4 regions of the Mucilaginibacter sp. 320_HR genome follow, and region 2 is predicted to be linked to each of the others. Evidence: riboswitches for the same ligand, from Rfam matches in the RefSeq annotation. Region 2 holds a riboswitch; each other region holds the start of a gene.
The links. Region 2 has a riboswitch for S-adenosylmethionine ahead of AC59GT_RS08210 (O-acetylhomoserine aminocarboxypropyltransferase/cysteine synthase family protein). Riboswitches for the same ligand answer to the same signal wherever they lie in the genome.

Region 1 (7,669 bases), on a different contig from region 2:
ATAATAATATCGCCGCGGTCGCCCGGCGTTACTATCAATACGTTCTCCTTTAAATAATTTAAAAAGTTCGGCACCTGCATGGCGCCGGTTACAAAATGATCTACCTGGTTGGTAAGGTGTTCCCGCCCAAAGAGCAAACGTCCGTTCAAACGTTCAAAAATGTCGTTTACCGTAGGGTTTTCGAGTGTTTGCTCTGCAGGGATAACAGAAACCAGGATGTTCTCGGGCAGTTGCGCCATAAGCAGTTGCTTCACATCAGCGGTTTGGGTGGATTGCACCCTATTGGCCACCACGGCAAGCACCTGTATGTCGTGCGACTGGTAAGCACGCCAAAAATTGAGCGTGTCCTGTACAATCTCGGCAGTAGTTTTATTATCGCCAGATACCAGCAGTAAAACCGGTGCATTCAGGTTTTTGGCAATTAACCTGTTTGTTTCAAACTCAAATGCTGTAGCGGGGCCTGCAAAGTCGCTGCCTTCTACAACGGTGTAGTCATAGGCAGCTTCAAGTGTTTTAAACCTGCTGATGATTGCGTCCAGCATATCGCCTTGTCGCCCGTCCTTCAGGTGTTGCATTGCATCTTGCCTTGTAAACGCGTAGGTGTCTGCATATGCCTGCGGCAGTTGGAAGTGCGACAGGATGGTTTGTATATGGCTGTCCGGCTGTTCTTGCGGAGCAAGCGGTATTATAGGTTTAAAGTAACCTATTTTTTGTGCCCTGCCCAGCAGCATGGCTACCAGCCCAAGCGCAATAACTGACTTACCGCTATAGGGTTCAGCAGAGGCTATGTAAATGCTTTTAGTCAAAGTAAATAATGTATAGTTTTTACCAGGCAAAGGTAAAGCTAACTGCTTGCAAATACCTGTTGTAAATTAATAAATAAGGTGATTGAAGTCGCCTTTGTAAGTTGTCATAGCTAACAAGTAGCACAGCCTTATTGTTTATTGTGCAAGGGCGGGTGTTTACTTGGTTTGGTGGTAATTGGAAGCAATGCAAGCGAGATAATAATTTATTTTGAATAAAATCTATAAATTCTATAGTCTTTATATTTTATTTATATATTTGCAGCGAAATAGTTCTTTATAGTTATCAAGAAAGACCGAGGGAAAGGCCCTGTGACGTCTTAGCAACCTGTACAATAAGTATAAAGGTGCTAATTCCTGTCTGCCATTGGCAGAAGAGATAATGTTTACAATACATGCTTAGCTGTCAGGCTTATCAGTACACAATATCTCCCCGGTGCAATCTTGATGGCTAAAAAGCAATATTGTTAATGCTATATTATTATGAAAACACATTTTACATTGCGCTCGCTTTTTAATCACTCGCTATCTTCATCTGCATGTTTCATGCAAGGCATGCGTTGTTGCTGCTAATTTAATTTCCCATACAGCTGAGGCTTGCAGCCTCTTATTATTTAAACATCCTTTACAATAGCTTACTGCAGCGCAACTGCCTTATGGCTTTCGTACGGGCATTTTTTACCTTTTACAATTAATAGTCATGTCAAAACTTTACAAGCTATTGTTGGCGGCTCTACTGCCATTTTTATTGCTGCAAACTGCCCTTGCCCAAACGGCTAAGGTTAGCGGCGTTGTTACCGCCCGGTCAGACGGGCAACCGCTCCCCGGTGTTACGGTATCGGTACAGGGTTCTACCAACGGCACCCAGACCGATGTACAGGGCAGGTTTTCCCTTAATGCAAAACCAAATGATGTGCTGCGGGTGTCTTACCTAGGCTTCACCACGCAACAGATCACGGTAACACAAACCGACGCGCCGCTGCAAATAGTACTGGTAGAAGCCGCAAATTCATTAAACGAGGTGGTGGTAACCGCGCTTAACATCAGCAAAGACAAAAAGTCATTGGGTTACGCGGTGCAAAGCCTAAAATCGCGCGATATATCAGAAGCTAAAGAAAGCAACCTGGTAAACGCGCTTGCCGGTAAAGTTGCCGGTGTACAAGTAACCAACAGCCAGGGCGATATGGGATCATCACGTATAGTTATCCGGGGTGAAACATCTGTATCGGGTAATAATCAGCCACTGTTTGTGGTAGATGGGGTTATAGTAGATAACTCCCAGTTCCAGGGTGCAAACGGCTCAAGGGACTTCCCTAATGCAATCTCAGACCTCAACCCTGAGGATATAGAATCTATAAGCGTACTTAAAGGGCCTAACGCTGCTGCACTGTACGGGTATCGCGCAGCTGCAGGCGTTATTCTAATCAAAACTAAAACAGGTAAGGGTGCTAAAGGGCTCGGCATCACCATAAACTCTAATACCAGCTTTGCAACATTGAAGGTTTTCCCTGATTATCAAAACCAGTTTGGGCAGGGATCCAACGGAAAATTCAGCTACGTGGATGGCAAGGGCGGAGGCGTTAACGATGGTGTGGATGAAAGCTGGGGCCCTCCGTTGGATGGGCGATTGATCCCGCAATTCAATTCCAACGGTGTTGCGGTACCTTTTGTAGCGCACCCTAGTAACGTACGCGATTTTTTTAACACAGGTGTCACCCTAAACAATGGTGTTGCACTTGCAGGCAGCGGAGACAAGTATGATTTCAGGTTGTCATACAATAACCTGCATCAAACCGGTGTGGTGCCTAATTCATCACTGGGCCGTAATTCATTTTTATTGAACACCACATTTAGGCCAACAGCAAAGCTTACCGTTACTACTATAGCTAATTATATTAAAGACGATGCAGGTAACCTCCCGGGCGCTTACGGCCGCAGAGCAACCAGCACCATGCTTCAGTTTACATGGTTTGGCCGCCAGGTGGATATAAGCCAGTTGAAAAACTACAGAAACCCTGATGGCAGCACCTTTAACTGGAACAATAGTTACTATAGCAACCCCTATTTCATCGCGTATGAGAATACAGTTGGTCAGTATAAAGATCGCCTGATTGGCAGCATCGAACTGAATTACAAAATTGGTGGCGGTCTGTCGGCAAATTTTAGGACCGGTACCGATTTTTACAATGACCGTCGCAAAATAAAGGTAGCCTATGGTACCAATGGAACACCATTCGGCTCTTATGAAGAAGACGCTTATCACGTAAGCGAAACCAATACCGAAGGCAGGCTGCAGTACACTAAAAAGCTAAATAAGGATTTTTCATTGGATGCATTTATTGGTGGCAACATAAGTACTATTGTAAACGAGCAAAACGACCAGATAGCACCTAAACTGGCAGTTGCTGGCCTTTACACACTTAGTAACTCACGCGACCCGCTGGTATCATCAAATTACTATGGCAAACTTAAAACATACAGTTACTTTGCCTCTGCACAAATCGGATATAAAGATTATGCGTTCCTGAACCTTACCGGCCGTAACGACTGGTCGTCTACTTTACCTGTAGCAAACCTTTCGTACTTCTATCCGTCGGTGAATGGTAGTTTGGTATTATCTCAGGCACTTGATTTTAAAGGTGATGCTTTGAGTTACCTGAAACTAAGAGGCGGTTGGTCTAAAGTAGGTAAGGCCGCTACACCTTATCAGCTCATCAACACATATAACTTTACAGCGCCTTTTGGCACCAATCCGCAGCAGAGCGCTAATAGTATAGATCTTAACCCGAACCTAAAACCTGAGACAACAACCTCCGGCGAAGCGGGCTTTGAGGCAGGACTCCTGCGAGACCGGGTGCGTTTGGATGTTAGCGTCTACAACACAAACAGTATCAACCAAATACTTAATGTGGATGTTAGCCCCTCTACAGGTTATACACAAAAGCTGATAAACGGTGGTCGAATTAATAATAAAGGGCTGGAAGTACAACTAAGCGGTACGCCAATAAAAAAGAATGATTTTTCATGGGATGTAACCGTGAACTATTCGCTTAACCGCAGCAAAGTAGTATCGTTAGATGAAGAAGGCAGGCTTCAAAGTTATATACTTGGCACCAACCGTACGGTGCAGGTACTTGCCGCAGTGGGGAAACCTTACGGTACACTGTTTGGCAACGCTTACCAGCGTGATGCTTCCGGCAATATCATTATAGATAACAGCGGTGTGCCGGTTATTAATCCTTCCAAGCAGTATCTGGGTAAGTACACACCTGATTTTTCCGGAAGCATTAACAACAGTTTCTCTTATAAAGGCATTAATTTAGGTTTCCTGGTAGATGCCAGATTTGGAGGATCCATCTATTCTAACACCAACAGAACAGGAACTTACACCGGGGTGCTGGCATCAACGCTAGCAGGCCGTGGTGCACAAAACGGCGGATTAAGCTATTACTATCCAAGTAACAATACTTCGGCTAATGCAGTGCAAGTTAACGCAGGTGCTGCGGCACCAAACGGCGAAACTGTTTATGACGACGGTATGGTATGGAAAGGGGTAAAGGCAGACGGCACAGCAAACAGTAAAGTTATACCTGCACAGTCTTACTATAAGGGCTTTACCAATGTCGACGAGGCCTTTGTTTACAGCGCATCATTTATAAAGCTTAGGGAAGTTAAGCTAGGCTACACTTTCCCGGCTAGGTGGGTAAAAGGGATAGGGCTGCAAGCGGCAACAGTATCGGTTGTTGGCCGTAACTTATGGATCATTCACAAGAAAGTGCCAAATATTGACCCGGAAACGGCATTTAACACCGGCAACGGTCAAGGCCTTGAAGACCTGACGCTGCCTACTGTGCGCAACATTGGCTTTAATGTTAATCTTAAATTCTAACTATCATGAACATCAAACATATATCAGCATTAATACTATCTGCCGCGGTTATACTATCAACGGCGTCGTGCAAAAAGGACCTGCAGGAGATAAACAAAAGTCCGAACGCATCGGAAAACGCGCAGCCTGATTACCTGCTTACTGCAGCTATAAAAAACACAGCCGACACGTATTGGGGGACTGCCAATAACATGGATGCAAGCCTGCTGTTTGTACAATACTGGGCGAAAATACAATACACCGACCCGGACAGGTATATCTACTCTAACAATGCTTTCCAGGAGTTGTGGACAGTAGGTTATTCCAAAAGCATAGTGAATCTTAATCAGATAATAAAGCTGGCAGACGCGCAGTCTAATTACAAAGGCGTGGCATTGGTGCTGCGTTCATGGACTTTTCAATTACTTACCGACGCGTACGGCGACATACCATATAGCCAGGCGACTAACATTTCGCAATATCTTACCCCTGCTTACGACAAGCAAAAGGATGTGTATTTCGCCTTGTTGGAAGACCTGAAAACGGCGCAGTCTTCGTTGAACGCCTCAGGACCGGCAATCCTGGGTGATGTTATTTACGGCAATAACATCACTTCATGGAAGAGATTTGCCAATTCGCTGCGCTTGCGGATAGCTTTGCGCATAGCAGACCGCGAGCCCGATAAAGCTAAACAGGTGCTTGCCGAAATACAGGCAGAGGGCAGCGGCTACATAAGCAGCAACAGCGAGACAGCACAGTTGGTTTACCTGGCATCACCAAACCAAAATCCTATAAGTAACCTGTTCGACACCAGGGATGACTACCGCATAAGCAAAACTGTTGTTGACAAGCTTTTTGCACTGAATGATCCGCGTCTGCCGGTTTACGCCAGCAAAACAAAAGATGCCACGCCAAATACTTACGTGGGCATACCAAACGGATTGCTGGTTGGGGATGCCAGCAACCTGGGCTTTACAAAAACATCGAAACCAGGTGCCTATTTTCTTGCTCCAGGTGCACCGGCAGTTATTCAAAGTTATTCGGAAGTGCTGTTTGGCCGTGCAGAAGCTGCAGCAAGGGGCTTTACAACAGAGAATGCAGGTGAACTATACAAGCAAGCGATTACAGCATCGTTAAAGCAATATAGCGTAAGTGATGCTGATGTTGCCACTTACCTTGGCCAACCTGCTGTACAGTATAATGCCGGTAACTTCCGTAAATCCATAGGCGATCAAAAATGGCTCGCGTTATTTGGACAGGGATTAGAAGCATTTGCAGAGTGGCGCAGGTTAGATTATCCTCAGCTTCAGCCTGCGGTAGCTGGTTCTCTAAACGGAAAATTGCCGTTAAGATTCCTGTACCCGGGTACAGAGCAATCTTTAAACGGTACTAACTATCAGTCCGCGGTATCTGGTCAGGGCGCTGACGTATTAACAACCAAACTTTGGTTTGATGTAAATTAGTGAAGCTAATATCATCTACTTAATAAACAGCAAAGTATTGTTAGAACAAAACGCCTTGATGCATAATCAAGGCGTTTTGTTTGTAGTGCGGAGAGGGAGGGATTCGAACCCTCGATACGCTTTTGGCGTATACACACTTTCCAGGCGTGCTCTTTCGACCACTCAGACACCTCTCCGTTTTGGGCACGCAAAGGTAAAATATTTATCCGTAAGGGCAACAAAAAAGCGGCTACCCAATGGATAACCGCTCAAAACGAAAACTCTAACTCACAAAAATCAAAACTTATATACTCTATCTTACTAAGTTATACCTAATAGAGTGTTTTAAATGCTAAAGGTTTAATCTGCTAAAACAAGAGGCAGCTTTACGCAGATATATTTTTTTAGCTTATGTTTGCTCCGCAATATCCGGCTGCTAAGCCGGGTGTATTATCGCACTAACGCAGATGCTGAACATCAACGAGATAAAGAAACCCATTGCTGCAGAAATTGATGTTTTTGAGGAGAAGTTTAAAGCCTCTATGCAAAGCTCTGTTCCGTTGCTGGACCGTATTACCCATTATATTGTAAAACGGAAAGGCAAGCAGATAAGGCCAATGTTCGTTTTTTTCTCCGCCAGTATCTGCGGTGGTATTAACGAAAGCACTCACCGCGGAGCTGCACTGGTAGAACTCCTGCACACCGCAACACTGGTGCATGATGACGTGGTAGACAATTCTTATCAGCGCCGTGGGTTCTTCTCTATTAATGCGCTTTGGAAAAATAAAATAGCAGTGTTGGTAGGCGATTACCTGCTGTCGAAAGGGCTGCTGTTATCTATCAACAATAACGATTTCAGCTTGCTAAAGATCGTATCAGAAGCGGTCAAGCAAATGAGCGAAGGAGAGTTGTTGCAAATTGAAAAAGTGCGGCGCATGGATATTGGGGAAACCGTGTATTATGAAGTTATCCGTCAGAAAACGGCGTCGTTAATTGCTGCGTGCTGTGCCTGCGGAGCAGCTTCCGCCGGAGCAAGCGAGGAAGTAATAGAAAAAATGCGATTGTTTGGTGAAAAGATCGGCATAGCATTTCAGATAAAGGATGATATGTTCGACTTCGGCACCGATGACGTTGGCAAGCCATTGGGCATAGACATTAAAGAGAAGAAAGTGACCCTGCCGCTAATATATGCTCTAAGTAATACCGGCAGCAGCGAGAAGAAGCGGATTATTAACCTGGTGAAGAACCATAATGATGATTCTAAAAAGATCACCGAGATCATCAACTTTGTAAAGCAAAACGGCGGATTGGATTATGCCGGGATACAAATGAAAAAATACCAGGATGAAGCATTTGCTATTCTTGATACCTTCCCTGCAGGTGATGCACGCACAGGGCTGGAGCAGTTGGTACGATACACTACAGAGCGTAACAAGTGATACATTTACATTCAATTGATAGCTCTCATCTATAAGCCTGTTCGGCAATCTTTCATATAAACTTATTACATTCGTAATATGCAGTCCTTCAATTTCAGCTTCTTAAAACTTGGTATT
Region 2 (7,669 bases):
CCGGCGTAGAAAGTACGATCAGCAGTGATTGCCAGGCGTTGAGATTCGTTAAAAGCAATACCCCAGGGTGAATGGCGCGCATTAGTGGCAATAAGTATCAAATTCTTAATACGTTCAGGCTCAATTATGCTCCACTCCATAGCTTGCTGCCCTCCAAGCGAACCGCCGATCAGTATCTCTATAGCTGATATTTCCAGGCAATCTGCAAGGAGTTGGTGCGCTCTCGCCAGATCTCGAGTGGTAAATTCAGGAAAAGCAAGGTAATAAGGCTGACCTGTTATCGGGTTTATAGTAAGCGGATTATCGGAGCCATAGGGTGAACCGATAATGTTTGCACACACTATAAAGTGCTCATCTGGATTAAAGTGGTCATTTTCTCCGAAGAGGCCGTTCCACCAGTCAAATACGTCAGAGTTTGCAGTTAAAGCGTGGCATACCCATATTACATTATCAGCTTTTTTGTTTAAAGTACCGTAGGTATGATAGCCTATTTGCAGACCCTTTAACTTGCGGCCATTTTCAAATTCAAATGTGCCTGTGTATTTAAAAGTTTGTAAACTCATTTCTTTTTTATCGTTACCGCGGGAGCAACTTATTTGGTTGCTCCCTGATAACATCACTTAAAAACTAAAAAAACTAAAATCGTTATGCGAGTTCAGGTTGCTCTATTTTAGCAAATGCCTGTTCAAAATCTGCCTTTATATCATCAATATGTTCTATTCCCACAGCTACCCTAAGCCCTGCCGGTGTTACACCAGCTGCGGCTTGCTCGGCTTCGCTTAGTTGCTGGTGAGTTGTAGCCGATGGCTGGATAATTAATGTTTTAGCATCGCCTACGTTGGCTAAGTGGCTTACAAGCTTAAGGTTGTCGATTACTTTGGAAGCAAGCTCTTTATTACCTTTGATTTCAAATGACAGTACGGCGCCAAAACCATTTTTAAGATATTTCTTTGCCAATGTGTGTTGAAGTGATGACTCCAGACCTGGGTAGTTGACTTTAGCAACCAGCGGATGTTGCTCCAGCCACTTAGCTAGTTCCAGTGCATTGTCTACGTGACGCTGCACACGTAAAGAAAGCGTCTCCAGCCCTTGTATATTAAGCCAGGCGTTAAAAGGGGATTGTGACGGACCGAAATCTCTCAATCCCTCTACGCGAGCTCTGATAATAAATTGTATGTTCCCAAAAGGACCATTAACACCAAATACATCAGCAAACACCAAACCATGATAACCTTCTGCAGGTTCGGTAAACTGCGGGAATTTACCATTACCCCAGTTGTAATTGCCGCCGTCGATTATAGCTCCGCCAATGCTGGTACCATGGCCATTCACCCATTTAGTGGTCGATTCTACAACCACGTGCGCCCCGTGCTGCAACGGGCGAAACAGGTACCCCCCCGCGCCGAATGTATTATCGACTATAAGTGGTAGCTCGTGTTTATTTGCCAACTTGCCAACCTCTTCAAAGTCGGGAATGTTAAATCCTGGGTTGCCGATGGTTTCTACGTAAATTGCTTTTGTTTTATCATCTATGTGCTTTTTTAAAGCCTCAGCAGTGTCGCTTTCGGCAAACCTAACCTCTATTCCAAGGCGCTTAAAAGCAACTTTAAATTGATTATAAGTGCCACCATAAAGAAAAGGAGAGGTAACAAAGTTATCACCAGCCTGTAATATGTTATTCAAAGCAATAAACTGCGCCGCCTGGCCCGAGGCTGTTGCCAGTGCAGCAACACCACCTTCTAAAGCTGCAATGCGTTTTTCAAACACATCAGTGGTGGGGTTCATCAAACGGCTATATATATTCCCAAATTCCTTTAAGGCAAAGAGGTTTGCACCATGCTCGGCACTGTTAAAAACGTACGATGTGGTCTGGTAAAGAGGGACAGCGCGAGCACCTGTAGTGGCATCAACTTCCTGTCCGGCATGTAGTTGTAAAGTTTCGAATTTTAAGCTTGACATGTTCTGTAGATTTTAAGGATTTTGTTGAAATATTACGATTGAGGCGCAGGATAAGGTATCCTGCTTTTCACGTTTCTTCAGAAATAAAAGGGACGTGTGTTTACCGGCTAGCAGCAGCAACACATATAAATACAGCCATTTATATGGTTGTATGCAGAACGGTTAACCGTTTGTGATTGCTTATTATTGTGCTGGAAGTGGATCGTACTTTTCATGATTAAAAATTTATATCCCCCGGGGTTATTTTCCGGGACAGGAATTGGCACCTTCTCCATTCCGGAGGGTTGCCAGCGGTTCTTTGAGCCTGATCTCTCGCCGCTTCTTTATAAACCAAAATCCTTTTGAGGGGAATTGATCAAGGTATCGCTACCAAATAATGTTCCAAATATATGGCGATATAATTTTACTATCCAAATAATATTTCAATTTTATTGTCATATCATAAATATTACTTACCTGTACATGCCTCAATGAGAATCAATTTTTAGCTACTGCCAGAAGTAGTAAACTAAATTGCTATCTTCTGAAAGCAAAATTATATACCACCCGCAGACCTACTATCACCCTGGTATAGTCTGGATCGGCCCGCAACTTTATTGCATCTGCCCTGAGGCTTATTTCGATGTTTTTCCTGTTGTTGATTGTAGGCTCGTAAGCTAACGCAAACGACGGGTAAACCCCTGCAACAACATCGTCACTGCCTGCCACAAAATACCCCATAGCTCCCAGCTTAAGGCTGATGCTATTTGTTATATAGTATTTTGCAGCTAATCCGGCGTACAAAATATCCGCTTTGCGGGTAATGTAAATGGCATTGTTAATTGTGTAGGTATGGTTTGTTTCAGCATTAAGTCGTTCGTACCCAATGGCGGGTACAAGCCCCAATTTATCGTTTAAACGAATACTGCCCTGAGCTATAGCGCCCCATCCAATTTTAAACCCTGCAGCTAAAGGCTGATTTACGCCTGCACCCAAGCCGAACGAGCTCTTCATTTGAGCGGATGCTACGGTATACATCAACACCGATAAAACACCAGTTATAATAGTAATTTTCATGCTTCAAACTTGTTTACTAAAAGTCAATCAGGTATTAACATGCTATAAACATTTGGTGAATTTGCGTTGTGTTGAATACATAAATAGCGCGTAGCAACTGTTTAACATACCGCCATTAACCTAAAGCTTGCTCCAGATCAGCAATAAGGTCATCTATATGCTCAAGTCCTGGGGATACTCTCAACAAGTTAAAAGGAGTCTTGGTATCAGGACCTTCAACGGATGCACGGTGTTCTATTAAGCTTTCCACACCACCAAGACTAGTAGCCTGGGTGAATAGTTTAAGGGTGTTTATTACCCTTCGCGCTTCTGGCTCGCCACCTTTAACCGTAAAGGAGAACATTGCGCCAAAAGCAGTCATTTGCCCTTTTGCTATTTCATGTTGGGGGTGTGATGGCAGGCCTGGGTATAGTACCTGTTCTACTTTAGGATGTTTTTCCAAATAAGCTGTAAGTAACTGCGCATTTGCAACATGCCCACGAACACGGTATGGCAGTGTTTTTATGCTGCGAGTAAGATAGTAACAATCCATAGGCGAGGGGATAGCGCCACCCATGGTTTGTACGTTGCGTATCTTCTCCCACCATTCATTCTTCTCTGCGGTAATCAGCGCTCCGCCCATCAAATCGCTGTGCCCACCAAAGTATTTCGTTGTAGAGTGCATTACCAAATCTGCGCCTAAAGCTAATGGCAGCTGGCAAACCGGCGTTGCAAAAGTATTGTCACAAACCACCTTAATGCCGTGTTCTTTAGCTATTGCAACAGCTTGTTTAATATCTGTAACCTTTAACAATGGGTTAGAGGGCGTCTCCAGCCATATAACACCTGTATTTGGCTTTATGTATGACCTTAAAACCCCTTGATCATTTACGTCAACGAAATCAAACTCCAATATCCCTGCAAAAAGTGTTTTAAGTTGATTACGAAGCCCATGATACATATCATCAGGGGCAATAATGTGGGTACTAGGTTCCAACGCCTGAAACACCGACATTCCCGCTGCGTTACCGGAAGAAAAAGCTGCAGCCTCTATACCGCCCTCCAGTTTCGCTAATACGTTCTCCAGTAAAGCACGGTTAGGGTTTGATGCACGGCTGTACATGTGCCCGCCCGGGTAACCGCCCTCCTGGCCGCGTTGAAAAGTCGTAGCCATTATAATAGGCTGTACTACAGCTTTTGATGTTTCATCTATATGGTTTCCTGCGTGTATCGCTATAGTTTCCAGATTCATATTCAACATTATTACTGCCGCCAAAATAAAAAGAAATATCCAGCAATGTTGTAGCGTTATTCATATCCACAACGTAATTACCTCAAGACATCAAACCCCTAAACTGATGAAATACCTTTACACAATTGTACTATTGACAATATTTAGCCTTTCTGCCTGCAAAAAGGAAGGTATTAACACAGATCTGGATCAAAGTCTCGAGGCATGGTCAGATTTTAAGTCCTCATCTAACAATACCTACTCTTATATTGCGTACTTCGGCTCCTGGACAGGTTTCCATGCAGAAACAAAGCTGACAGTTGTAAACGGTAAGGTAAATCTGCGCGAATATAAATCAGGTCATTACAAGCCAAATACAAATGAACTGGTGGTAGAAAATAGCTGGACAGAAAGCGGCGCTACATTAAACACCCACACCGACGGGCACCCATTACTCACCATAGATGAAGTGTATACCAAAGCTAAGCACGAATGGCTTAATGTCGACAAAAAGCAAAATGATATCTACTTCGAAGCTGAAAACAACGGTGTTATTTCATCCGCAGGCTATGTGCCAAAAAACTGTGCTGACGATTGTTTTACCGGTATTAAAATAAAAGAAATCAAGGTGTTTGTGAAAGAGATCAAGTAGCCATATAAGGACATTTTGCCGTTCCAAAACCTTCAATTTCCACACTTTTTAGTAGAAGAAAAATGGTTTGGGAGAAACGCTGCAAGGCGGCGCATTAAAATTATCTACTTTGGAAAAATACCAGGATTTGCTAGGTTCGATAAAGGTCACCCCGCGTGAGGTTATCCGATTTGGTAAACTGACCGTCATTTTAGATGTTCAAACACCAATGGCTTAAATTGACTTTGCCCCATACCCACGCTTTTTGCTACATTTGCCTAAATTATTTTGTTAAATGGAAGCACCAGAAGCCCTCCAGGTGTTGATAAACAACCCGCAGCTTTCACCCGAACTCAAGGCCATCGCTCAAAAGGTTCTTCAAAAAGAACGCATAACTTTTAACGAATGCGTACTGCTCTACGAAACAGCAGAACTTGGTTACCTCGGCGTTTTAGCCAACTACATACGCGAACAAAAACACGGCGATAAAACTTACTTTAACCGTAACTTCCACATCGAACCAACAAATTTGTGCGTATACGATTGTAAGTTTTGCTCTTACTCGCGACTGATTAAACAGCGTGGCGAAGGGTGGGAGTACACCATGGAAGAAATGCTGGACATTGTAAAGAAATACGATGATCAACCTGTTACAGAGGTACATATTGTGGGTGGCGTATTGCCTCAGTATGACGTTCCCTTTTATGCCGAACTATTTAGCCGGATCAAGGCGCATCGTCCCGAGTTGCATGTAAAGGCGCTTACTCCGGTAGAATATCACTATATATTCAAGAAAGCGAAGCTGGACTATGCTACCGGCATGAAGCTTATGAAGGATGCCGGGCTGGAATCAATGCCGGGCGGAGGAGCCGAAATATTTCACCCGGAGGTGCGTGACAAAATTGCCAAAGACAAGTGTACAGGCGACCAGTGGTTGGCCATACACGAGGAATGGCATAAGCTGGGGATGCGCTCAAACGCTACCATGCTTTACGGCCATATAGAAGAATACTGTCACAGGGTTGACCACATGGAGCGCCTGCGCGAGCTACAGGACCGTACCGGCGGATTTCAAACCTTTATACCGCTTAAGTTCCGTAATCAAGACAATCAGATGAGCAACGTGCCGGAATCCACAGTAGTGGAAGACCTGCGCAACTACGCCATAGCACGTATCTACCTGGACAATTTTGACCATGTAAAAGCTTACTGGGCTATGATCAGCCGGACAACGGCACAGCTTTCACTTAATTTTGGTGTGGATGATATTGATGGTACGCTGGATGATACCACCAAAATATACTCTATGGCAGGTGCGGAGGAACAACATCCTGCTATGAGTACCAGGCAATTGGTAGAGTTAATAAAAAATGCAGGACGGCACCCGATAGAACGGGATACGCTGTACAACGTAGTAACTGATTATAAAGATCATCAGTTTGAGGAACAGGAAAAACCCCGCTACTACAAACTGCCGGTAATCAATTAAGCTAAAAGCAGAATGAATAAAGCTTAAAGTGGAATAATTCTGAAGCTTGGCCTTCTGCATCTAACAAAATGATAAAGACGCTATACATAGTACGCCACGGACAAACCGAACTTAACAGACAAGGCATAGTACAGGGCCGCGGCCGCGATACTGATCTTAACGAGGAGGGGCGGGCCCAAGCGCATCAGTTTTATGATGCTTATAAGGATGTACCTTTTGATAAGATATACATATCTAAGCTGAAGCGTACGCAGCAAAGCATACAGCCCTTTATTGATGCAGGCATCCCTTACGAAAAGCTGGAGGGACTTGACGAGTTGGCCTGGGGTAAATACGAGGGGCAACCCGCAAGCCCTGAAACAAAAGGTGCTTTTCTTGACTTAATGCGGGCGTGGGTAAGCGGCGACCTCGACGTTAAGTTTGAAGGTGGCGAAAGTCCCAACGAAGTTGAGATTCGTCAGCGGGAGGCCTTGAAGGTTATCATGAGCCATCCCGAAGAAAAAACGGTTTTGATATGTATGCACGGCCGTGCTTTGCGTTTGCTGCTATGCGTACTTACCGGCAAGCCGCTTACCGAGATGGACAGCTTTCCCCATCAAAATCTCGTACTTTATAAAGTTGCCTTTGATGGTGAAAGATACGAGATCATCGATTTCAACAACGCTCAACATTTAAAGAATTCAGAACAGATACGTGAGAAAGATCAGAATATCCGCCGTTAGTTATACCAACACAAAACCTTTCTTATACGGACTACAGCGCTCGGCCATAATGGACAGGATAGACCTGAGCCTTGATATGCCATCGGACTGTGCTCAAAAACTAATTGATGACAAAGCCGATATCGGCCTTATACCCGTGGCGGCTACACTCAGCCTGCCTCAGTGGGAAATTGTCTCGGCTTATTGTATAGGCGCGGTTGGCCCGGTAAACTCGGTATTCATCTTTAGCAACTGCGACATCAGGGAAGCTGCCCGTGTTCAGTTAGACCCGCAGTCACGCAGTTCTAACAACCTCGCGAAAGTGCTGTTAAAGAACTATTGGAAAGTATCGCCGGAACTGATTATTGATGCCGCAGACTATGCGGAGCCTACTGATGAGCGTACTGCCTTTGTACAAATTGGCGACCGCACCTTTGGTAAAACAGACCAATATCCGTTTGTATATGACCTTGCCGAAGAGTGGCAGAAGTTTACGGGCTTGCCGATGGTATTTGCTGCCTGGATAGCCAACAAACCTATCCCTGACGACTTCATGAAAGATTTCGATGCAGCATTAAAGTACGGACTTAATCATCGTAAAGAGCTGCTGCAAGAACTTCCAC
Region 3 (7,669 bases), on a different contig from region 2:
ACCGGCCCGACGGTGTATAGTACCGCGCCACGGTAAGGTTAACTGCAGTACCATCGCCGAAAGGGAATTGCTGCTGCACCAGTCCTTTGCCAAACGATCTGCGGCCAACAATTGTAGCGCGGTCAAGATCCTGCAGGGCACCCGCCAATATCTCACTTGCCGATGCAGAATATTCGTCAATTATAACAGTCAGCTTACCCTCCTCATAAACACCCGAGTCGGTAGCAGTATAGTCCGTGCGTGGTTCATGCGCGCCCATGGTATAAACAATAAGCTTATCCTTAGGTAAAAACTCATCAGCTAACGCAGTAGCAGTGTTCAAGTACCCGCCACCGTTTCCACGCAGGTCTATCACCAGTTTTTGCATACCCTCTACCTTTAACCGTGCCAGCGCCAACCTAAAATCAGCATCCGTAGTTGATGCAAACTTACTTATTTTTATATACCCCGTATTGCCCGTTACATACGCCGCATCCAGGCTGCTTAGTGTAACGTGCCCGCGCTTAATTATAAAATCCTTATACTGCCCCTCTGGTGTAAGCACCGTGAGCTTTACTTTTGAGTCTTTCTCTCCCCTGAAATTTTTACTTACCCGTGCAAGTGTAAGCCCGGTACCAGAGAATGGCTTTCCGTCTACCTCCAGCACTTTGCCACCTGTTTGTACCCCCGCGCGTGCTGCCGGCCCATTAGGGTAAACCATAGTAACCACCAGGGTGTCGCGCAATAACTGATATTCAAGCCCTACCCCATCAAACCCTCCTTGCAGGCGTTCGCTTATGTTACGTGCCTGTTGCGCAGGCAGGTAAACCGAATGCGGATCGAGGCTTTGCAGCATATCGTTTACGGTAACGCCCTCAATGCTGTCGGTATTCACACTATCTACATAACTGCTGTTTACCAGGCCAAGTACCTTTGATATTTTATCTTCTCCGGACGAGGTGGTAAAAAAGCGGCGGCCCGACCGTTTGTCGGTAATAAAAATACCAAGGCCAATGCCAATAAGCAGTAAAATAAGTGTGCGGAATATTACCGCTGCCGTGTGTTTCATCAGATGTATCTACGACAAATTTAATCATTACGCTTCAGCACCTATAATTTATATCATCTTCGTTGCTTTGTGTAATTTTGTTCAATTTTGCTAAAAATACCTGCTAATGGAACGCACTACGGAAAAGGATTCTAATTACACCGGGCTGGAGCATATGCCCCTGGGCGAACTGCTGCGCAGCATTAACAACGAGGACAAAACGGTTCCGCTTGCAGTAGAAAAGGCGATGCCGCAGATAGAAGCACTTGCTGCTGTTGTTACTGAGAAAATGCGTGCCGGCGGCAGGTTGTTTTACATTGGCGCGGGCACCAGCGGAAGGCTGGGTGTGGTTGATGCTTCAGAATGCCCGCCAACCTTCGGCGTTCCTTTTGATTGGGTGGTAGGTATAATAGCAGGGGGAGATACAGCAATACGCAAGGCAGTAGAATTTGCCGAAGACGATACAGAGCAAGCCTGGCGCGACCTGCAGGCTTTTGATATAAACCAAGGCGATGTGGTAGTGGGCATAGCGGCATCGGGCACTACCCCGTATGTGATAGGCGGACTTGAAACCGCTAACGAAAAGGGGATTGCAACCGGCTGCATTGTTTGTAACAGCGGCAGCCCTGTAGCAGGCGTGGCACAGTATCCGGTAGAAGTAGTTACCGGGCCTGAATTTGTTACCGGAAGCACCCGCATGAAGGCTGGTACTGCGCAAAAGCTGGTGCTGAATATGCTGAGTACAAGCGTAATGATACAATTGGGCCGTGTAAAGGGTAATAAAATGGTAGATATGCAGTTAAGCAATAATAAGCTGGTAGACAGGGGGACCCGGATGGTGATGAACGAGACTGGTTTAGACGAGCAAACCGCCGCCAGGCTGTTAAAAGAACACGGCAGTGTACGTAAAGCTGTAGAAGCTGCAAAGTAGTTCGCAGATATGCAAATTCAATAAATGATTAAAAAACTTAAAGCCTCTCCCTTCAGGGGGAGGTTTGGAGGGGGCTTAGGGTAAATGCACGAGATAGAACCATATTATAAATGGCGCGATGATTACATAGCATCGGAGGACGAGCATTCGCCCTTTTACGCCACACAGTATAACGAGTTTGAGTACGATAAGCAGATATATAACTACCTGTTGCACCCGCAGTGGGATTCATTCGGCTCCAATACATTATATATAAAGGTGTTGTACGTAGACTATGACCGCGGGTACAGCATTATAGAAATGATAGGCGAATGGAACGATGCCATTAACAACGACATTATGATGCTCAAACGTGAAATACTGGAGCTGATGATGGATGAAGGGGTGAATAAGTTTGTGCTGATAGGCGAGAACGTATTGAACTACCATTACTCTGACGATAGTTATTATGAAGAATGGTTCCAAGATGTTGAGGATGGATGGATAGCAGGCATAAACTTTAGGGAACATGTGCGGGACGAGTTCAGGCACAGCAATGTTGACTACTACATTAACTTTGGCGGCAGGCTCGACGACCTCAGCTGGCGCACACTAAAACCGCTGCAAGTATTTAAACAGGTAGAGGAACAGCTCCAAAAACGCCTCAATTAATTGATCATCCGCTTGCAAGCTTTAAAAAGTATTACAACATTTACAGCGATTATCACGTTTTAAACTCAAATAACATTTCAATAAAAAAATGGAAACCAAAACAACAAATTACGTTTACGATAGCGTAAGTCATATAGAGGATGCCGAGGCGTCGCGTAAGTTCATTGCAAATGTATTTATGTGGATGTTTGTGGCGCTGGGCATATCATCGGTATGTTCTTACATCTTCGCCTTCAACCCCGACCTGAGCTCGATGTTGAGGAACAACGTTACCGGCCAGAGCAACCTGCTAGGCATAGCCGTTATGTTTGCCCCGCTTATATTTATTATCGTTGCAGGCTCACGCTTTCATAAAATGAGCTTTACTTCGCTAATCGTGCTGTTCATTGCATTTTCGGCAGTAATGGGCATCAGCCTTAGCTACATATTTTACAGGTACTCTATCGGTACTATTTCCAGCGTGTTCATCACGTCGTCAGTGGTGTTCGGCGTCATGGCGATAGGCGGGTATATTACCCATCAGGACCTTACTAAATTCGGTTCTATTATGATGATGCTGCTTGTAGGCATCATTGTAGCCAGTGTACTTAACTTTTTCATGCACAGCGACAGCTTAAGCGTGATCATTAGCTACATAGGTGTTGCAGTGTTTGTAGGCCTTACTGCTTATGATGTTCAAAAACTTAAGCGCCTTGGTGCCGAAATAGGCTACGCCGGCAACGACGCTAAAAAGATGGCCATTATGGGTGCAATAACCCTTTACCTTGACTTTGTAAACCTGTTCCTGTTCATGCTGCGCATATTTGGCGGCGGCAACCGCAGGTAACATTTTATTAACGCTATTTACAAAGGCTGCTCCTCAAAAAGGCAGCCTTTTTTATTCGACATTTTAACCTGTAATTTACCTTATTACTTGCAAATAAAACTGAAAATAGCGTTGCAAAACAGTGTGGTTTTTAAAGAACGCACATCGTATATTTCATGAAAAACTGCTATGGGGTGTTCATTTAAGCATTTTTTACAGGTTTTAAGCAGGTGTTCAAAAACGGGTGTTTAATGGACCGGCACAAAAAAAGCTGAACACTTTTGCAGTTTTGAAGGGTAAATTATCCTAAGGCAACTTCCTTCATAGCGGCAGGCGCGGCCTTGTACAATACAACATTAATTTTCATATTTGTAGTGCTTATGGAGAAAGGCGGAGGGATTAGACCCTGCGATGTCTTAGCAACCTGTGCTTACAAGGTGCTACATTCTACTTGGCCCAAACAACAATGGCCGGGAAAGATAAGCGAAAGTCAATACCGTACACCTGACTTTTCGATATAAGCCGTATATGTAGTTTCGGGTTTGCAGAAGCAGTAATTGCCAATGCAACATGCGTATCTGCATACTGTTAACTGTCAACTGCTCACTGATACAATGGATATTAGAAAAGAACTGGAGAAAAGGATATTGGTGATTGATGGCGCTATGGGCACCATGATACAGCGCTACGAGCTTACTGAGGATGATTTCCGCGGTGAGCGCTTCCGCGATCATGCAAGCGACCTGAAGGGGAACAATGACCTGCTTAACCTTACGCGCCCTGATGTTATTAAAGCCATCCACTGCGAATATTTAGCCGCAGGTGCGGACATTATAGAGACTAACACCTTTAGCACCCAGCGCATCTCCCTGGCTGATTACCACATGGAGGAACTGGCTTACGAGTTAAGTTACGAAGGTGCCCGCTTAGCAAAAGAAGCGGCAGATGAGTACACACAAAAAGACCCGTCAAAACCGCGTTTTGTAGCGGGTGCTGTTGGGCCTACCAACCGTACGGCCTCTTTATCACCCGATGTAAATGACCCCGGCTATCGGGCCGTTACCTTTGACGACCTTGCAGAAGCTTACTATGAGCAGGTACGCGGGTTAGTAGACGGCGGCTCGGACGTATTGCTGGTAGAAACCATATTTGATACACTAAACGCTAAGGCTGCACTGTTTGCCATTGACCGTTACAAGCACGAGTGCAAAGCCGCAGGCAAAGACATGGCCGCCTTCAGGCCTACCGGTGGTGTAATGATCTCGGGTACCATTACCGATGCCTCAGGCCGCACCCTATCAGGGCAAACAGTAGAAGCATTCTGGAATTCGGTTAGTCACGCAAACCTGTTATCTGTAGGGTTAAACTGCGCCTTAGGTGCCAAGGAAATGCGCCCGCACCTGGAAGAACTTTCAGCTAAAGCAGGTGTGTACATATCTGCTTATCCTAATGCCGGTTTGCCTAATGAATTTGGCGCTTATGATGAAACCCCTCATGAAACAGCGCACCAGGTAGATGACTTTATGGAGGCCGGTTTAGTTAACATTGTCGGCGGATGCTGCGGTACTACCCCAGACCATATTCGCTGTATTGCCGAGAAAGCCGCTAAATATCCACCGCGCAAAAAACCGCAAATTGAGCCTTATCTGCGCCTGAGCGGCCTGGAAGCGGTAACACTTACACCGGAAACCAACTTCGTGAATATTGGCGAGCGAACCAACATAACCGGCTCACCAAAATTCTCTAAGCTTATCCTTGCTGAAGATTACGAAGCAGCCCTCTCCGTAGCCTTACAACAGGTAGAAGGCGGCGCGCAGGTGATCGACATCAACATGGACGAGGGCATGATCGATTCGGAAGCAGTAATGGTTAAGTTCCTTAACCTTGTTGCAAGCGAGCCGGATATTGCCAAACTGCCCATCATGATCGACTCCAGCAAGTGGACTGTGATTGAAGCTGGGTTGAAGTGCTTACAAGGAAAGGGTATTGTAAACTCTATTTCCCTAAAAGAAGGTGAAGATAAATTTAAAGAATACGCACGAAAGATACTAAGCTATGGTGCGGCTACAGTGGTAATGGCTTTTGACGAAAGAGGCCAGGCAGATACACTCGAGCGCCGTAAGGAGATCTGCGAACGCAGCTACCGGATACTGGTTGACGAGGTCGGCTTTCCGCCGCAGGACATTATATTCGATCCCAACATCCTTACTGTTGCAACCGGCCTTGAAGAGCACAACAATTATGCGGTTGACTTTATAGAAGCTACCCGCTGGATAAAACAAAATCTGCCGTACGCCAAAGTTAGCGGTGGTGTAAGTAATATATCTTTCTCGTTCCGCGGTAATAATGTGGTGCGTGAGGCAATGCACTCGGCATTTCTTTATCACGCTATTCGCGCCGGTCTGGATATGGGTATCGTTAACGCCGGCATGCTGGAAGTTTACGAGCAAATTCCAAAAGACTTGCTGGAGTTGGTAGAAGATGTGCTGCTTAATCGCCGCGACGATGCTACCGAGCGACTGGTAGAATTTGCCGATACTATAAAATCCAAGGGAAAAGAGATTGTCCGCGATGAAGAATGGCGCAAAGCTCCTGTAGAAGAGCGGCTTTCACACGCCCTGGTCAAAGGCATTGTTGAATATTTAGATGACGATGTGGAAGAAGCACGCCAGAAATTTGCCCGACCTCTGGAAGTTATAGAAGGTCCTTTAATGGACGGCATGAACGTGGTTGGCGATCTGTTTGGGGCCGGCAAAATGTTTCTCCCGCAGGTAGTAAAATCTGCACGTGTGATGAAAAAAGCTGTGGCTTACCTGTTACCCTTCATTGAACTGGAAAAGCAACGTGTTATAGATGCCGGAGAAGATAGCAGCGGCAGTCGCGCTAACGCGGGGAAAGTGCTTATGGCCACGGTTAAAGGCGATGTGCACGACATTGGCAAAAACATTGTCGGCGTTGTACTGGCCTGTAACAACTTCGAGGTAATAGATCTCGGCGTTATGGTACCAGCACAACGCATTATTGAAGAAGCTAAAAAGCAGGAAGTAGACATCATTGGACTGAGTGGCTTAATTACTCCTTCGCTTGATGAGATGGTGCATTTTGCCAAAGAAATGGAGCGTGAAAAGTTCACTATTCCTCTTATTATCGGCGGAGCCACCACTTCGCGTATACATGCTGCCGTAAAGGTTGCGCCTAATTATTCGGGTCCCGCTATCCATGTGTTGGATGCCTCGCGTAGCGTTACTGTTTGCAGCAGCTTAATGAACAAAGACCAGCGCGACGGATACATCCAGGGTATAAAAGATGAATATGCTAAAGCACGGGAAGCACACGCAAATAAAAAGAACGACAAACGCTTTATTAGCATAGAGGAAGCGCGTAACGCCAAGTTCCAGATCAGCCTGGACGGCGATGTTGCTTCAAAACCATCCTTCACGGGAACAAAGGTGATAGAGGACTACCCGCTGGAAGAGCTAGTGCCTTATATTGACTGGACTCCTTTCTTCCACACGTGGGAACTGCGGGGCAGTTATCCAAAAATCTTCGAGGATAAATACGTAGGCGTAGAAGCTAAAAAATTATTTGACGATGCACAGGTGCTGCTTAAGCGAATATTGAATGAAAAGCTTTTACGGGCGAGTGGTGTTATAGGCTTCTGGCCGGCCAACAGCGTAGGTGACGATATAGAAGTATACACTGACGACAGCCGTAAAATACTGCTAACACGTGTTCATACTTTACGCCAACAGGCAGAAAAGGCAAAGAATGAACCATATTATGCCTTGTCAGACTTTATCGCGCCTAAAGAGAGTGGCGTTCCGGATTATTGGGGCGGTTTTGCAGTAACTACCGGCTTAGGTTGTGATGAGTTGGTTGCTGAGTTTGAAGCAGATCATGATGACTACAACAGCATCATGGCGAAAGCACTTGCCGACCGGTTAGCCGAGGCTTTCGCAGAGAAAATGCACGAATTGGTACGGAAAGACTATTGGGGTTACGCTAAGCAGGAACAACTTAGCAACGATGACCTGATCCATGAAAAATACCAGGGAATACGGCCGGCGCCAGGTTATCCTGCATGCCCTGACCATACTGAGAAGACTACATTGTTTGAGATATTAAAGGCAGAAAGCAATGCACATATGCACCTTACCGAAAGCCTGGCAATGTTGCCGGCGGCATCGGTAAGTGGTTTTTACTTTTCGCACCCACAGGCAAGATATTTCGGCTTGGGCAAGATCAGTAAAGATCA
Region 4 (7,669 bases), on a different contig from region 2:
GCAAAAACCTCACTATCGAGCGGGTTAACAATATAAAAGATGATGAGGAACAGGAAGGCCTGATACAAGACTACATGCTGCCCGAGTATAACATTAGGATAAAGAATGCGTATGATGATTTTAAATACGCCTTTAGCGTTCGTATTGACGAAAAGGGTACCCTGCACTATTTACGGTCTGTAAATTACATCTTTCCCGAATTTCTTAAATCTTCAAACAAAGCCATGAAGGGCATAGTGGATGGCTATTTAAAAGCCTACCTGGATGTAAAACCCGGCACAACGCTTGGCATACCCCACCCCTGCTTTATTATCGTTAACGTAAACGGGGCTAAGAAAAAGTAATATGCTTCTTTCCGGCTTTGTCGTCTATAAGCTTCTGCTTACATACCCTTATGTGATCAGTACTTATCAGCGCTGCCTGCATTAACCTTAACATTTATAAACGTGCTCACCGCTTCGTTAACTTCGTGGTGCCGCTCCATAAGGCCCATGTGACCGGCCGGTGTTAAAATCGTGAGGTTAGCACCGGCGAAGCCAGGGTTGACAGGTAGCTTGCAAAGTTTAGCTGCTGATAACTTTGCGTGCCTGCGAAGGTTAAAAACCTGGTCATGATAAGGCTGTTGCCGTTGATAAAGCTCATCCACTTGCTTAACCACAACACCGGCGAAAGAGCTACCATAAGCCAGCATATAGGTTTTAATATTGGGTTTTGGATGGCGGTAAGCAAGCCGCTTAAAATAGATGTTTTTGTTGGGTTGGTGTAAGTAGTGTGCTGCAACACAATACCCTTTATTGCCGAAAGCTGCTCCCGAAAAACTTTGCAGAAAGTTAATATGGTAAACCCGCCCATACTATGCCCCCATAAAATAGGGTTAAGCGGCTTTGTTTGCTCTATAACAAACTTAAGGCACGCTGCCAGGTGCTCCAGCTCATAATTATTACCGGCAGGTTTGCCTGATTTACCCAGGCCGGGCAGGTCCATTAATATCAGGTGATAATCGTTACCAAAATGCTTCTTTTGATAATACCACTGCATGCTGTTAGAGTCCCAGCCATGTATAAATATAATGGTTTGCTTGCCTGGTGTGCCGCAGTGCTCAATGTGTATCTCCGTTCCGTCGGCCATCTTAAGCTGCTGTTGCTGCTGGCAGCGTTCAGCTGCAGGTTCGTCCTCGCCGGGGCGGCTCTTACCCATAAATATCCTGAGTATCTGCTTGCCCAGCAACAGGTATACCAACACCACTATAGCTCCTATAAGGCAGCGTTGCGCATAGTCATGGTCCCACGGTTGGCCTACTACATCTTTATACAAATACCACTCGCGCCATAAATAAACTTCTAACCAAATAAGGAAGGCAGTAAACAGCTGAGTTAACAGGAAAGCAAGGACGATTAAAGGCATGATATAAGCGTATTGATCTGATAAGCGAACAGCATTAGCTCAAGAATGTTTAACTTCTAATTAAATATTTCACTATTAAGAATTCATCTCTCAAACAAAAATTGAAACAATTTAACACTAAGCAAGCTTGGTATTAAAGCGTATTAAGGAGGACTACCTTACAACTATACTTGTGTCTTTTTGAGAAATTAAATAACCAATGGAAACAACTAACATTAAAGCATTTGGCACCGAGGCAGCCGAAGCTCCTCTAAATCAACTAAACATCAACCGCAGGGTACCTACACCGCATGACGTAGAGATAGATATCCTGTTCTGCGGTGTTTGCCACTCCGACCTGCATACCGCGAGGAACGAATGGCATGGTACCGTTTACCCTTGTGTACCAGGCCATGAAATAGTTGGGAAAGTTGTGCGCGTGGGCGACCATGTAAGTAAATTTAAAACAGGCGACCTGGTTGGTGTGGGCTGTATGGTAGATTCGTGCCGCGAATGTGAATACTGTAAAGAAGGTCTGGAACAATATTGCGAACCTGGTATGACCGGAACCTATAACGACCCCGACAAACACCTGGGTGGCCGTACGTTTGGCGGCTACTCTGAAAGTGTTGTAGTAGATGAGAACTATGTATTGCGCATACCTGACAACCTTGATGCAGCAGCAGCCGCGCCTTTGCTGTGCGCCGGTATTACAACCTATTCCCCGCTTCACCACTGGAAGGTAGGTCCGGGTCAAAAAGTGGGCGTTGTAGGTATTGGCGGTTTAGGCCATATGGCCATCAAAATTGCAAAAGCAATGGGTGCGCAGGTGGTGGCATTTACCACATCCGAATCTAAGTTTACCGAAGCTAAAAGGCTGGGAGCCGATGAAGTGGTGCTATCTAAAGATGCAGAGCAAATGGCAGCTTACCGCGGCAAGCTTCACTTTATTTTAGATGCGGTATCTGCCGAGCACGACATAAACGCGTACCTGAATTTACTGCGGGTAGATGGATCTTTAGCGTTGGTCGGCGCGCCGGAACTGCCGCTGCCTGTAGCTGCCTTCAGCCTTATACCTAAACGCAGGAGCTTTGCAGGATCAATGATCGGCGGCATTGCCGAAACACAGGAAATGCTTGATTTCTGCGGAGAACACAACATCACTGCCGATATCGAGATGATCAACATACAGGAGATCAACGAAGCTTACGAACGTTTGCTGAAGGGTGACGTAAAATATCGTTTTGTGATTGATATGGCGTCACTAAAAAACAACAACTAATAACGACCATGGAACATTACACCGATGAAGAAATGCAAGCCGAAGGTTATAAGCCGGCTCCTGCAGATTACTTTACCGGCCGCGCCTGGCTAAAGCCGTTTGTAGCACCAGACGATAACACTAACTGCATCGTAAGCGATGTACTTTTTGAACCCGGCACCCGCAACAACTGGCATACGCACGGCAGCAACCAGATACTACTTGTAAAAGAAGGTGTCTGCTACTACCAGGAAGAGGGTTCGCCTATCCAAAAAATTGAAGCTGGCAGTGCTATTAACGTATTGCCAGGTATTAAACACTGGCACGGTGCATCGCCGGATTCGATAATGATCCATACGGCTATAGGCATCAACACAGAAAAAGGTATAGTGAACTGGCTGGACCCGGTGACAGATGAGCAGTACAACGCTGCTGAATAAAAAATAGATTTAGCTGAGAGCGGTTAAAAATTGGCTGTCGTCAATTTGCAACCGCTTTATTATTTAAGACCCACTTATATATTCCACCAATACGTCCACTTTATTACCAGTTGGCGGTTCTTGGCCATAAATGGTGAAGGAATGGAGTTATCGCCATAAACAACAAAGAAGTCTGACGCAGGCTTGTAGCGCCATTGCAGGCGGGTATTGATGTTCATGTTATTAGCCTGCTCGTTATACTGTACATAGGTGGTAAAGTACAGCGTATTAGTAAGGGTGACATCCGCGCGGGGACCGATCAGCCAGAATTTATTATGGCCGTAAGGCTGCGGCAAGCGCAGGTCATTAAAAGCCAAATTCAACGACAGGTTTACAAACGGCTGGAATCGGTAACCTATTTGCCCTATCAAAGCTAACCGGGTACCATCATCATAATACCCGCCGTACGAAGCTTCGGCCAGGTAGGTGAACAGGCTTTGCGGCTTGGAAGCGTACTGCACATCGCCGGTGTTCCAGTGGTTCTCAAAACCAACGGGCAGCATCGGTTTGCCGGTGTTCGTAGGATCGAACGGCCGAAGCAGCTTTACGTAAGTATCCAGACCTGAAAAGGTGAGCACGCTACGATTTCGGAAAGTAACTATATAGCTCAGGATGCTTTCGTTATCGGTACGTTTATAATGCTCGTCAAAAAAGTAGTTTGACGATAGCTGCACGCCGTGCGACAGCACTACACCACTTTTAGGAAAAAAGTTATGCAGCAGCAAGGGGTTAAGCTTGTTGTAGCCATTACGGGGTACGTAGCCCACCTCGGCATTGTAATTGCGCCCTACGTACTGCTCCTGCAGGTATAACGTCCAGTATTTGCTTAGGTATTGCAGGTGCGCGGCCTGCACATAATCGTGACCCTTTATACCGGGCGTGAACGATTTTAAACCAAGCAGCTTACCTGTCCACAGGTTGTTTGATGAGGCGAGGTTATACTCTACACCCAGGTTGCGGTTATAAGCAGGCGAAGTGTTGCCTGGGTTAGGCGCGCTGCCTGTACCATCCTTATTAACAAACATTATCCCGATGTTAGAGCGGGAGAAAACCCGCCGCTGCAGGGTAACAATCCCAAAGTTTTGCGCCGGCAGGTGTCCCCCACCGGACTGCCCTGTTTGCACATCCATCACACCTACGCGCCAGTTTTTATCAATCTTACCCGTCATACGGCCGCCGGCACGTATAGGTGCGTTGAGCCCTATCCGGCGCGAAAAGAACGGGCGGATGTCTGAATAGCCGAAGTTGGCGAACAGGTCGCCGTTTTCCAGGAAGAACTGTCGCTTCTCCGGAAAGAACAACTCGTAGCGGTTAAGATTAATTACCTGCTGGTCTACATCTACCTGGGAGAAATCCGGATTAACCGTTAGGTCAAGATTGAGCGATGAGGTCAGGCCGATCTTCACGTCACCGCCAACGTCCTTACGCCAATCAGTGCCTGTGTGATTGGTATAATCTTTTGTGACACCGGCAAGCGCGTAAGGTATCACCGAGATATTGCTGTTGGCCACCGGAGGCGCTTTGTCCCAAACAATGGTGCCGGTGTAAGCAAGCGAAGCCGTAGGGAACTGCCGAGGAACCGGTGCCCATGCCGACTTTTCGGTTGTCTTCAGATCGTTACGACTGAAGTTTACCCCCCATTCGCGAATGCCTTTTTTGTATCTGATGGTCTTAAAAGGAATAGCCGCCTCAAAAACGTACCGGTCCGGGTAGTTCTTCACTACAGAATACCACTTGTTGTCCCAACTCAGGTCTACCTTACTGCCTTCATACATAGTTCCATCCCATTGTGCACCGGCTGCATTGGCGCCAAAGCTAAAACCATCTGTACGGGCATCAAAAGGGTCGAGAAAGAAAATAAAGTTGTCGTTCTTACCAAAGTTAAAGTCACGCTTCAGCGACTCCACCATATACCCCGATGTAGGCTGATAACAAACGGCAGATATGTAAAGGTTATCATCGTCATAGGTCATCCGCACGGTGGTGCGTACATTGGCCCGGCTGGTATCCATTGGCAATACCATAGCAAAGTCGCTGGTGGTGTCAGCAGATTGCCAGCCTGGCTCATCCAACAGGCCATCTATCTTAATTTTAGATGCGCTGCGGTGTATCTGGTAACGATAATTGATGTTTTTCTTCTGTGCATAAGAAGTTAATGCAAGCAGGCAGCAGCCTAGCAGCAACGTAAATTTTAGTGTAGACACAGGGGCTTATTGGTATTTGGATGATCGGGGTACTCGGTAACAAGTATATTGATAATTTTAAGGAAAATAAGCTTTCTTTTTAAAAATGATCAAGAAGTTTAAAGCCTATTGTGTAACCTGCAATCTTGTTATCCCTATATTTAGCGCATGCAAGACACCCTACAACAACAGTTTGGCAATATCGATATTTACCTGTTCGATCAGCTGTTAAAAGGCACCTTTAGCAATTGTCAAACCATATTAGATTCAGGTTGCGGCGGTGGCCGTAATCTGGTCTATTTCCTGCAGAATGGTTATAACCTATTTGGAGTAGACCCTAACCCCGATGCGGTGGCACAGGTGCGCGATATGGCTGCGGTGCTTGCACCAAAGCTGCCTTCAGCAAACTTTTTGGTAGCACCTGCGGAAGACCTGCCCTTTGCTGGTGCATCTTTCGACTTGGTCATCAGCAGTACTGCACTTTGCTCAAAAAATTGAACACTTTGATGCGATGGTCACCTCCATGTGGCGGGTGCTTAAACCGGGTGGTTATTTCTTTGCCCGCCTGGCCTCTGACATAGGTATTGAAGATAAAGTCTTGCCTTTGGGCAACAACCACTACCTTCTTCCTGACGGATCAGAAAGGTTCCTGGTAAACCACCAGATATTGCTGAACTATACCCGTGAGTTAAACGGTGAGTTGTTTGAGCCCATAAAAACCACCAACGTGCAAAACCTCCGTTGCATGACTACCTGGTGCGTGCATAAACTTTAATAAAAAAGCGACCGGCTCTTCAGCTGGTCGCTCCTGAAAACTATAAGAACACTTTAAATCAGACGTCGTGGGTAGATTCGAACTACCGTATAAGGTTTTGCAGACCCTCACCTATCCTCTCGGCCACACGACTTTATCTTTCAGCCTTATTTGTTAGGCTGCGGAGTTGTCCTGAGATAAGGTTTTATCACCTTATGCCCCTTAGGGAACTTAGCCGGTATGTCTTCTGTTTTTATGGATGGCAGCACTACCACATCTTCACCGTCATTCCAATCGGCCGGAGTTGCAACGCTGTGGTACGCGGTCAGCTGCAGCGAATCGATTACCCTTAAAATCTCCTGGAAATTACGTCCTGTTGATGCCGGGTAGCTGATGATCAGCTTTATCTTTTTATCAGGCCCTATTACAAACAGCGAGCGTACTGTTGCGGTAAGAGAAGCGTTTGGGTGTATCATATCATATGCCTGTGATATCTCTCTGCTCTCATCTCCTATTATAGGAAATGTAACCTCAACGCCCTGGGTTTCGTTTATGTCGTTTATCCACCCTTTGTGCGATTCCACGTTGTCTGTACTCAATGCTATCACCTTTACATTGCGCTTGTCAAACTCATCTTTTAACGATGCGGTTTTACCAAGTTCAGTTGTACAAACAGGCGTATAATCCGCCGGGTGCGAGAACAGCACACCCCAGCTGTCGCCCAGGTATTCGTAGAAATCTATCTCTCCGTTTGATGTTTTTGCTTTAAAATTTGGGGCGTCGTCGCCAATGCGTAAGCTCATGTTTTTAATTTTATTAAGTTTTAAGTATCGGTTTGCTGCAATAAAGCTATGCAAATTGCAAACGTTTAACCAATAAAATTATCCCGGAAGAGTGTTGATGAGGCGCTAAATACAAGCCAAAAGGACGCTTTTACAAACGTTCTGTTTTCTGTTAAATCAGCTTATCTGTCCCCGTTTAGTTCGGAGCAGGAATTAGCACCTTACACTGGTATAATACCGGTACAGGTTGCTAAGACATCATAGGGCCTTTCCCTCTGTCTTTCTGGATAAGTATATTTAAAGAACGATATCGATACAAATATAGATATAAAATCTATAATTCCTATAGACTTTATAAATTTTATACTTTTTTCATCTAAGTGCCTGACAAACAAATAAAAAATTTATTCTCACAACATTTGGTGAAATAATGAATAACAATTAATTCCTTTTGCTAAGGTCCATATCATGACAGTTATTGATGCCACAACTCTTTTACGTGTTACGACGTATAACGCAGTAATAATTTAATACTTTTAAATATAACTGTAGGTATAATGTTAAATATGAAATAATGCTGCGAATTAATTTATACATTAGCAAGGAAATATTATCTACCAAAAGTTAAATAAATTAAAAATATAGACAATTATTAAACAACAGCGTTGTACAGGTACCAAAATTGTACCTATATGTTTAATAAGGTATTTAATAAAAGAGAAGAAACGGGTTAAATGATGAGCAATACGGTAACAGATAATTTTTCTGAAGAAAGTGCTGCACGCCTTGCCCGTTTAATAAACAATGTAAACACCGGTATCTGGCAG

Region 1: it holds a riboswitch for S-adenosylmethionine, as region 2 does, so the genes downstream of both, AC59GT_RS02355 (SusC/RagA family TonB-linked outer membrane protein) here and AC59GT_RS08210 (O-acetylhomoserine aminocarboxypropyltransferase/cysteine synthase family protein) in region 2, are expected to answer to the same signal.
Region 3: it holds a riboswitch for S-adenosylmethionine, as region 2 does, so the genes downstream of both, metH (methionine synthase) here and AC59GT_RS08210 (O-acetylhomoserine aminocarboxypropyltransferase/cysteine synthase family protein) in region 2, are expected to answer to the same signal.
Region 4: it holds a riboswitch for S-adenosylmethionine, as region 2 does, so the genes downstream of both, AC59GT_RS19820 (peroxiredoxin) here and AC59GT_RS08210 (O-acetylhomoserine aminocarboxypropyltransferase/cysteine synthase family protein) in region 2, are expected to answer to the same signal.

The regions. Positions count from the first base shown of each region.
Region 1 covers NZ_JCAWAI010000001.1:526,545-534,213, forward strand. The annotation lists gene pta (phosphate acetyltransferase) at 1-806, opposite strand, end outside; SAM riboswitch class I at 1,084-1,189, shown strand; gene AC59GT_RS02355 (SusC/RagA family TonB-linked outer membrane protein) at 1,504-4,692, shown strand; gene AC59GT_RS02360 (SusD/RagB family nutrient-binding outer membrane lipoprotein) at 4,698-6,134, shown strand; tRNA gene AC59GT_RS02365 (tRNA-Ser) at 6,223-6,310, opposite strand; gene AC59GT_RS02370 (polyprenyl synthetase family protein) at 6,581-7,552, shown strand; gene cdaA (diadenylate cyclase CdaA) at 7,631-7,669, shown strand, end outside.
Region 2 covers NZ_JCAWAI010000002.1:577,832-585,500, reverse strand. The annotation lists gene AC59GT_RS08215 (homoserine O-acetyltransferase family protein) at 1-563, opposite strand, end outside; gene AC59GT_RS08210 (O-acetylhomoserine aminocarboxypropyltransferase/cysteine synthase family protein) at 646-1,959, opposite strand; SAM riboswitch class I at 2,182-2,291, opposite strand; gene AC59GT_RS08205 (hypothetical protein) at 2,476-3,015, opposite strand; gene AC59GT_RS08200 (trans-sulfuration enzyme family protein) at 3,131-4,246, opposite strand; gene AC59GT_RS08195 (hypothetical protein) at 4,353-4,877, shown strand; gene mqnE (aminofutalosine synthase MqnE) at 5,152-6,345, shown strand; gene AC59GT_RS08185 (histidine phosphatase family protein) at 6,414-7,067, shown strand; gene AC59GT_RS08180 (menaquinone biosynthetic enzyme MqnA/MqnD family protein) at 7,039-7,669, shown strand, end outside.
Region 3 covers NZ_JCAWAI010000003.1:275,722-283,390, forward strand. The annotation lists gene AC59GT_RS11770 (S41 family peptidase) at 1-1,048, opposite strand, end outside; gene murQ (N-acetylmuramic acid 6-phosphate etherase) at 1,155-1,958, shown strand; gene AC59GT_RS11780 (hypothetical protein) at 2,043-2,609, shown strand; gene AC59GT_RS11785 (Bax inhibitor-1/YccA family protein) at 2,698-3,435, shown strand; SAM riboswitch class I at 3,790-3,900, shown strand; gene metH (methionine synthase) at 4,029-7,669, shown strand, end outside.
Region 4 covers NZ_JCAWAI010000006.1:226,342-234,010, reverse strand. The annotation lists gene AC59GT_RS19860 (hypothetical protein) at 1-344, shown strand, start outside; gene AC59GT_RS19855 (alpha/beta fold hydrolase) at 508-1,404, opposite strand; gene AC59GT_RS19850 (NAD(P)-dependent alcohol dehydrogenase) at 1,604-2,665, shown strand; gene AC59GT_RS19845 (cupin domain-containing protein) at 2,674-3,084, shown strand; gene AC59GT_RS19840 (carbohydrate binding family 9 domain-containing protein) at 3,159-5,327, opposite strand; gene AC59GT_RS19835 (class I SAM-dependent methyltransferase) at 5,475-5,804, shown strand; gene AC59GT_RS19830 (hypothetical protein) at 5,818-6,081, shown strand; tRNA gene AC59GT_RS19825 (tRNA-Cys) at 6,144-6,214, opposite strand; gene AC59GT_RS19820 (peroxiredoxin) at 6,228-6,863, opposite strand; SAM riboswitch class I at 7,022-7,136, opposite strand; gene AC59GT_RS19815 (PAS domain-containing sensor histidine kinase) at 7,577-7,669, shown strand, end outside.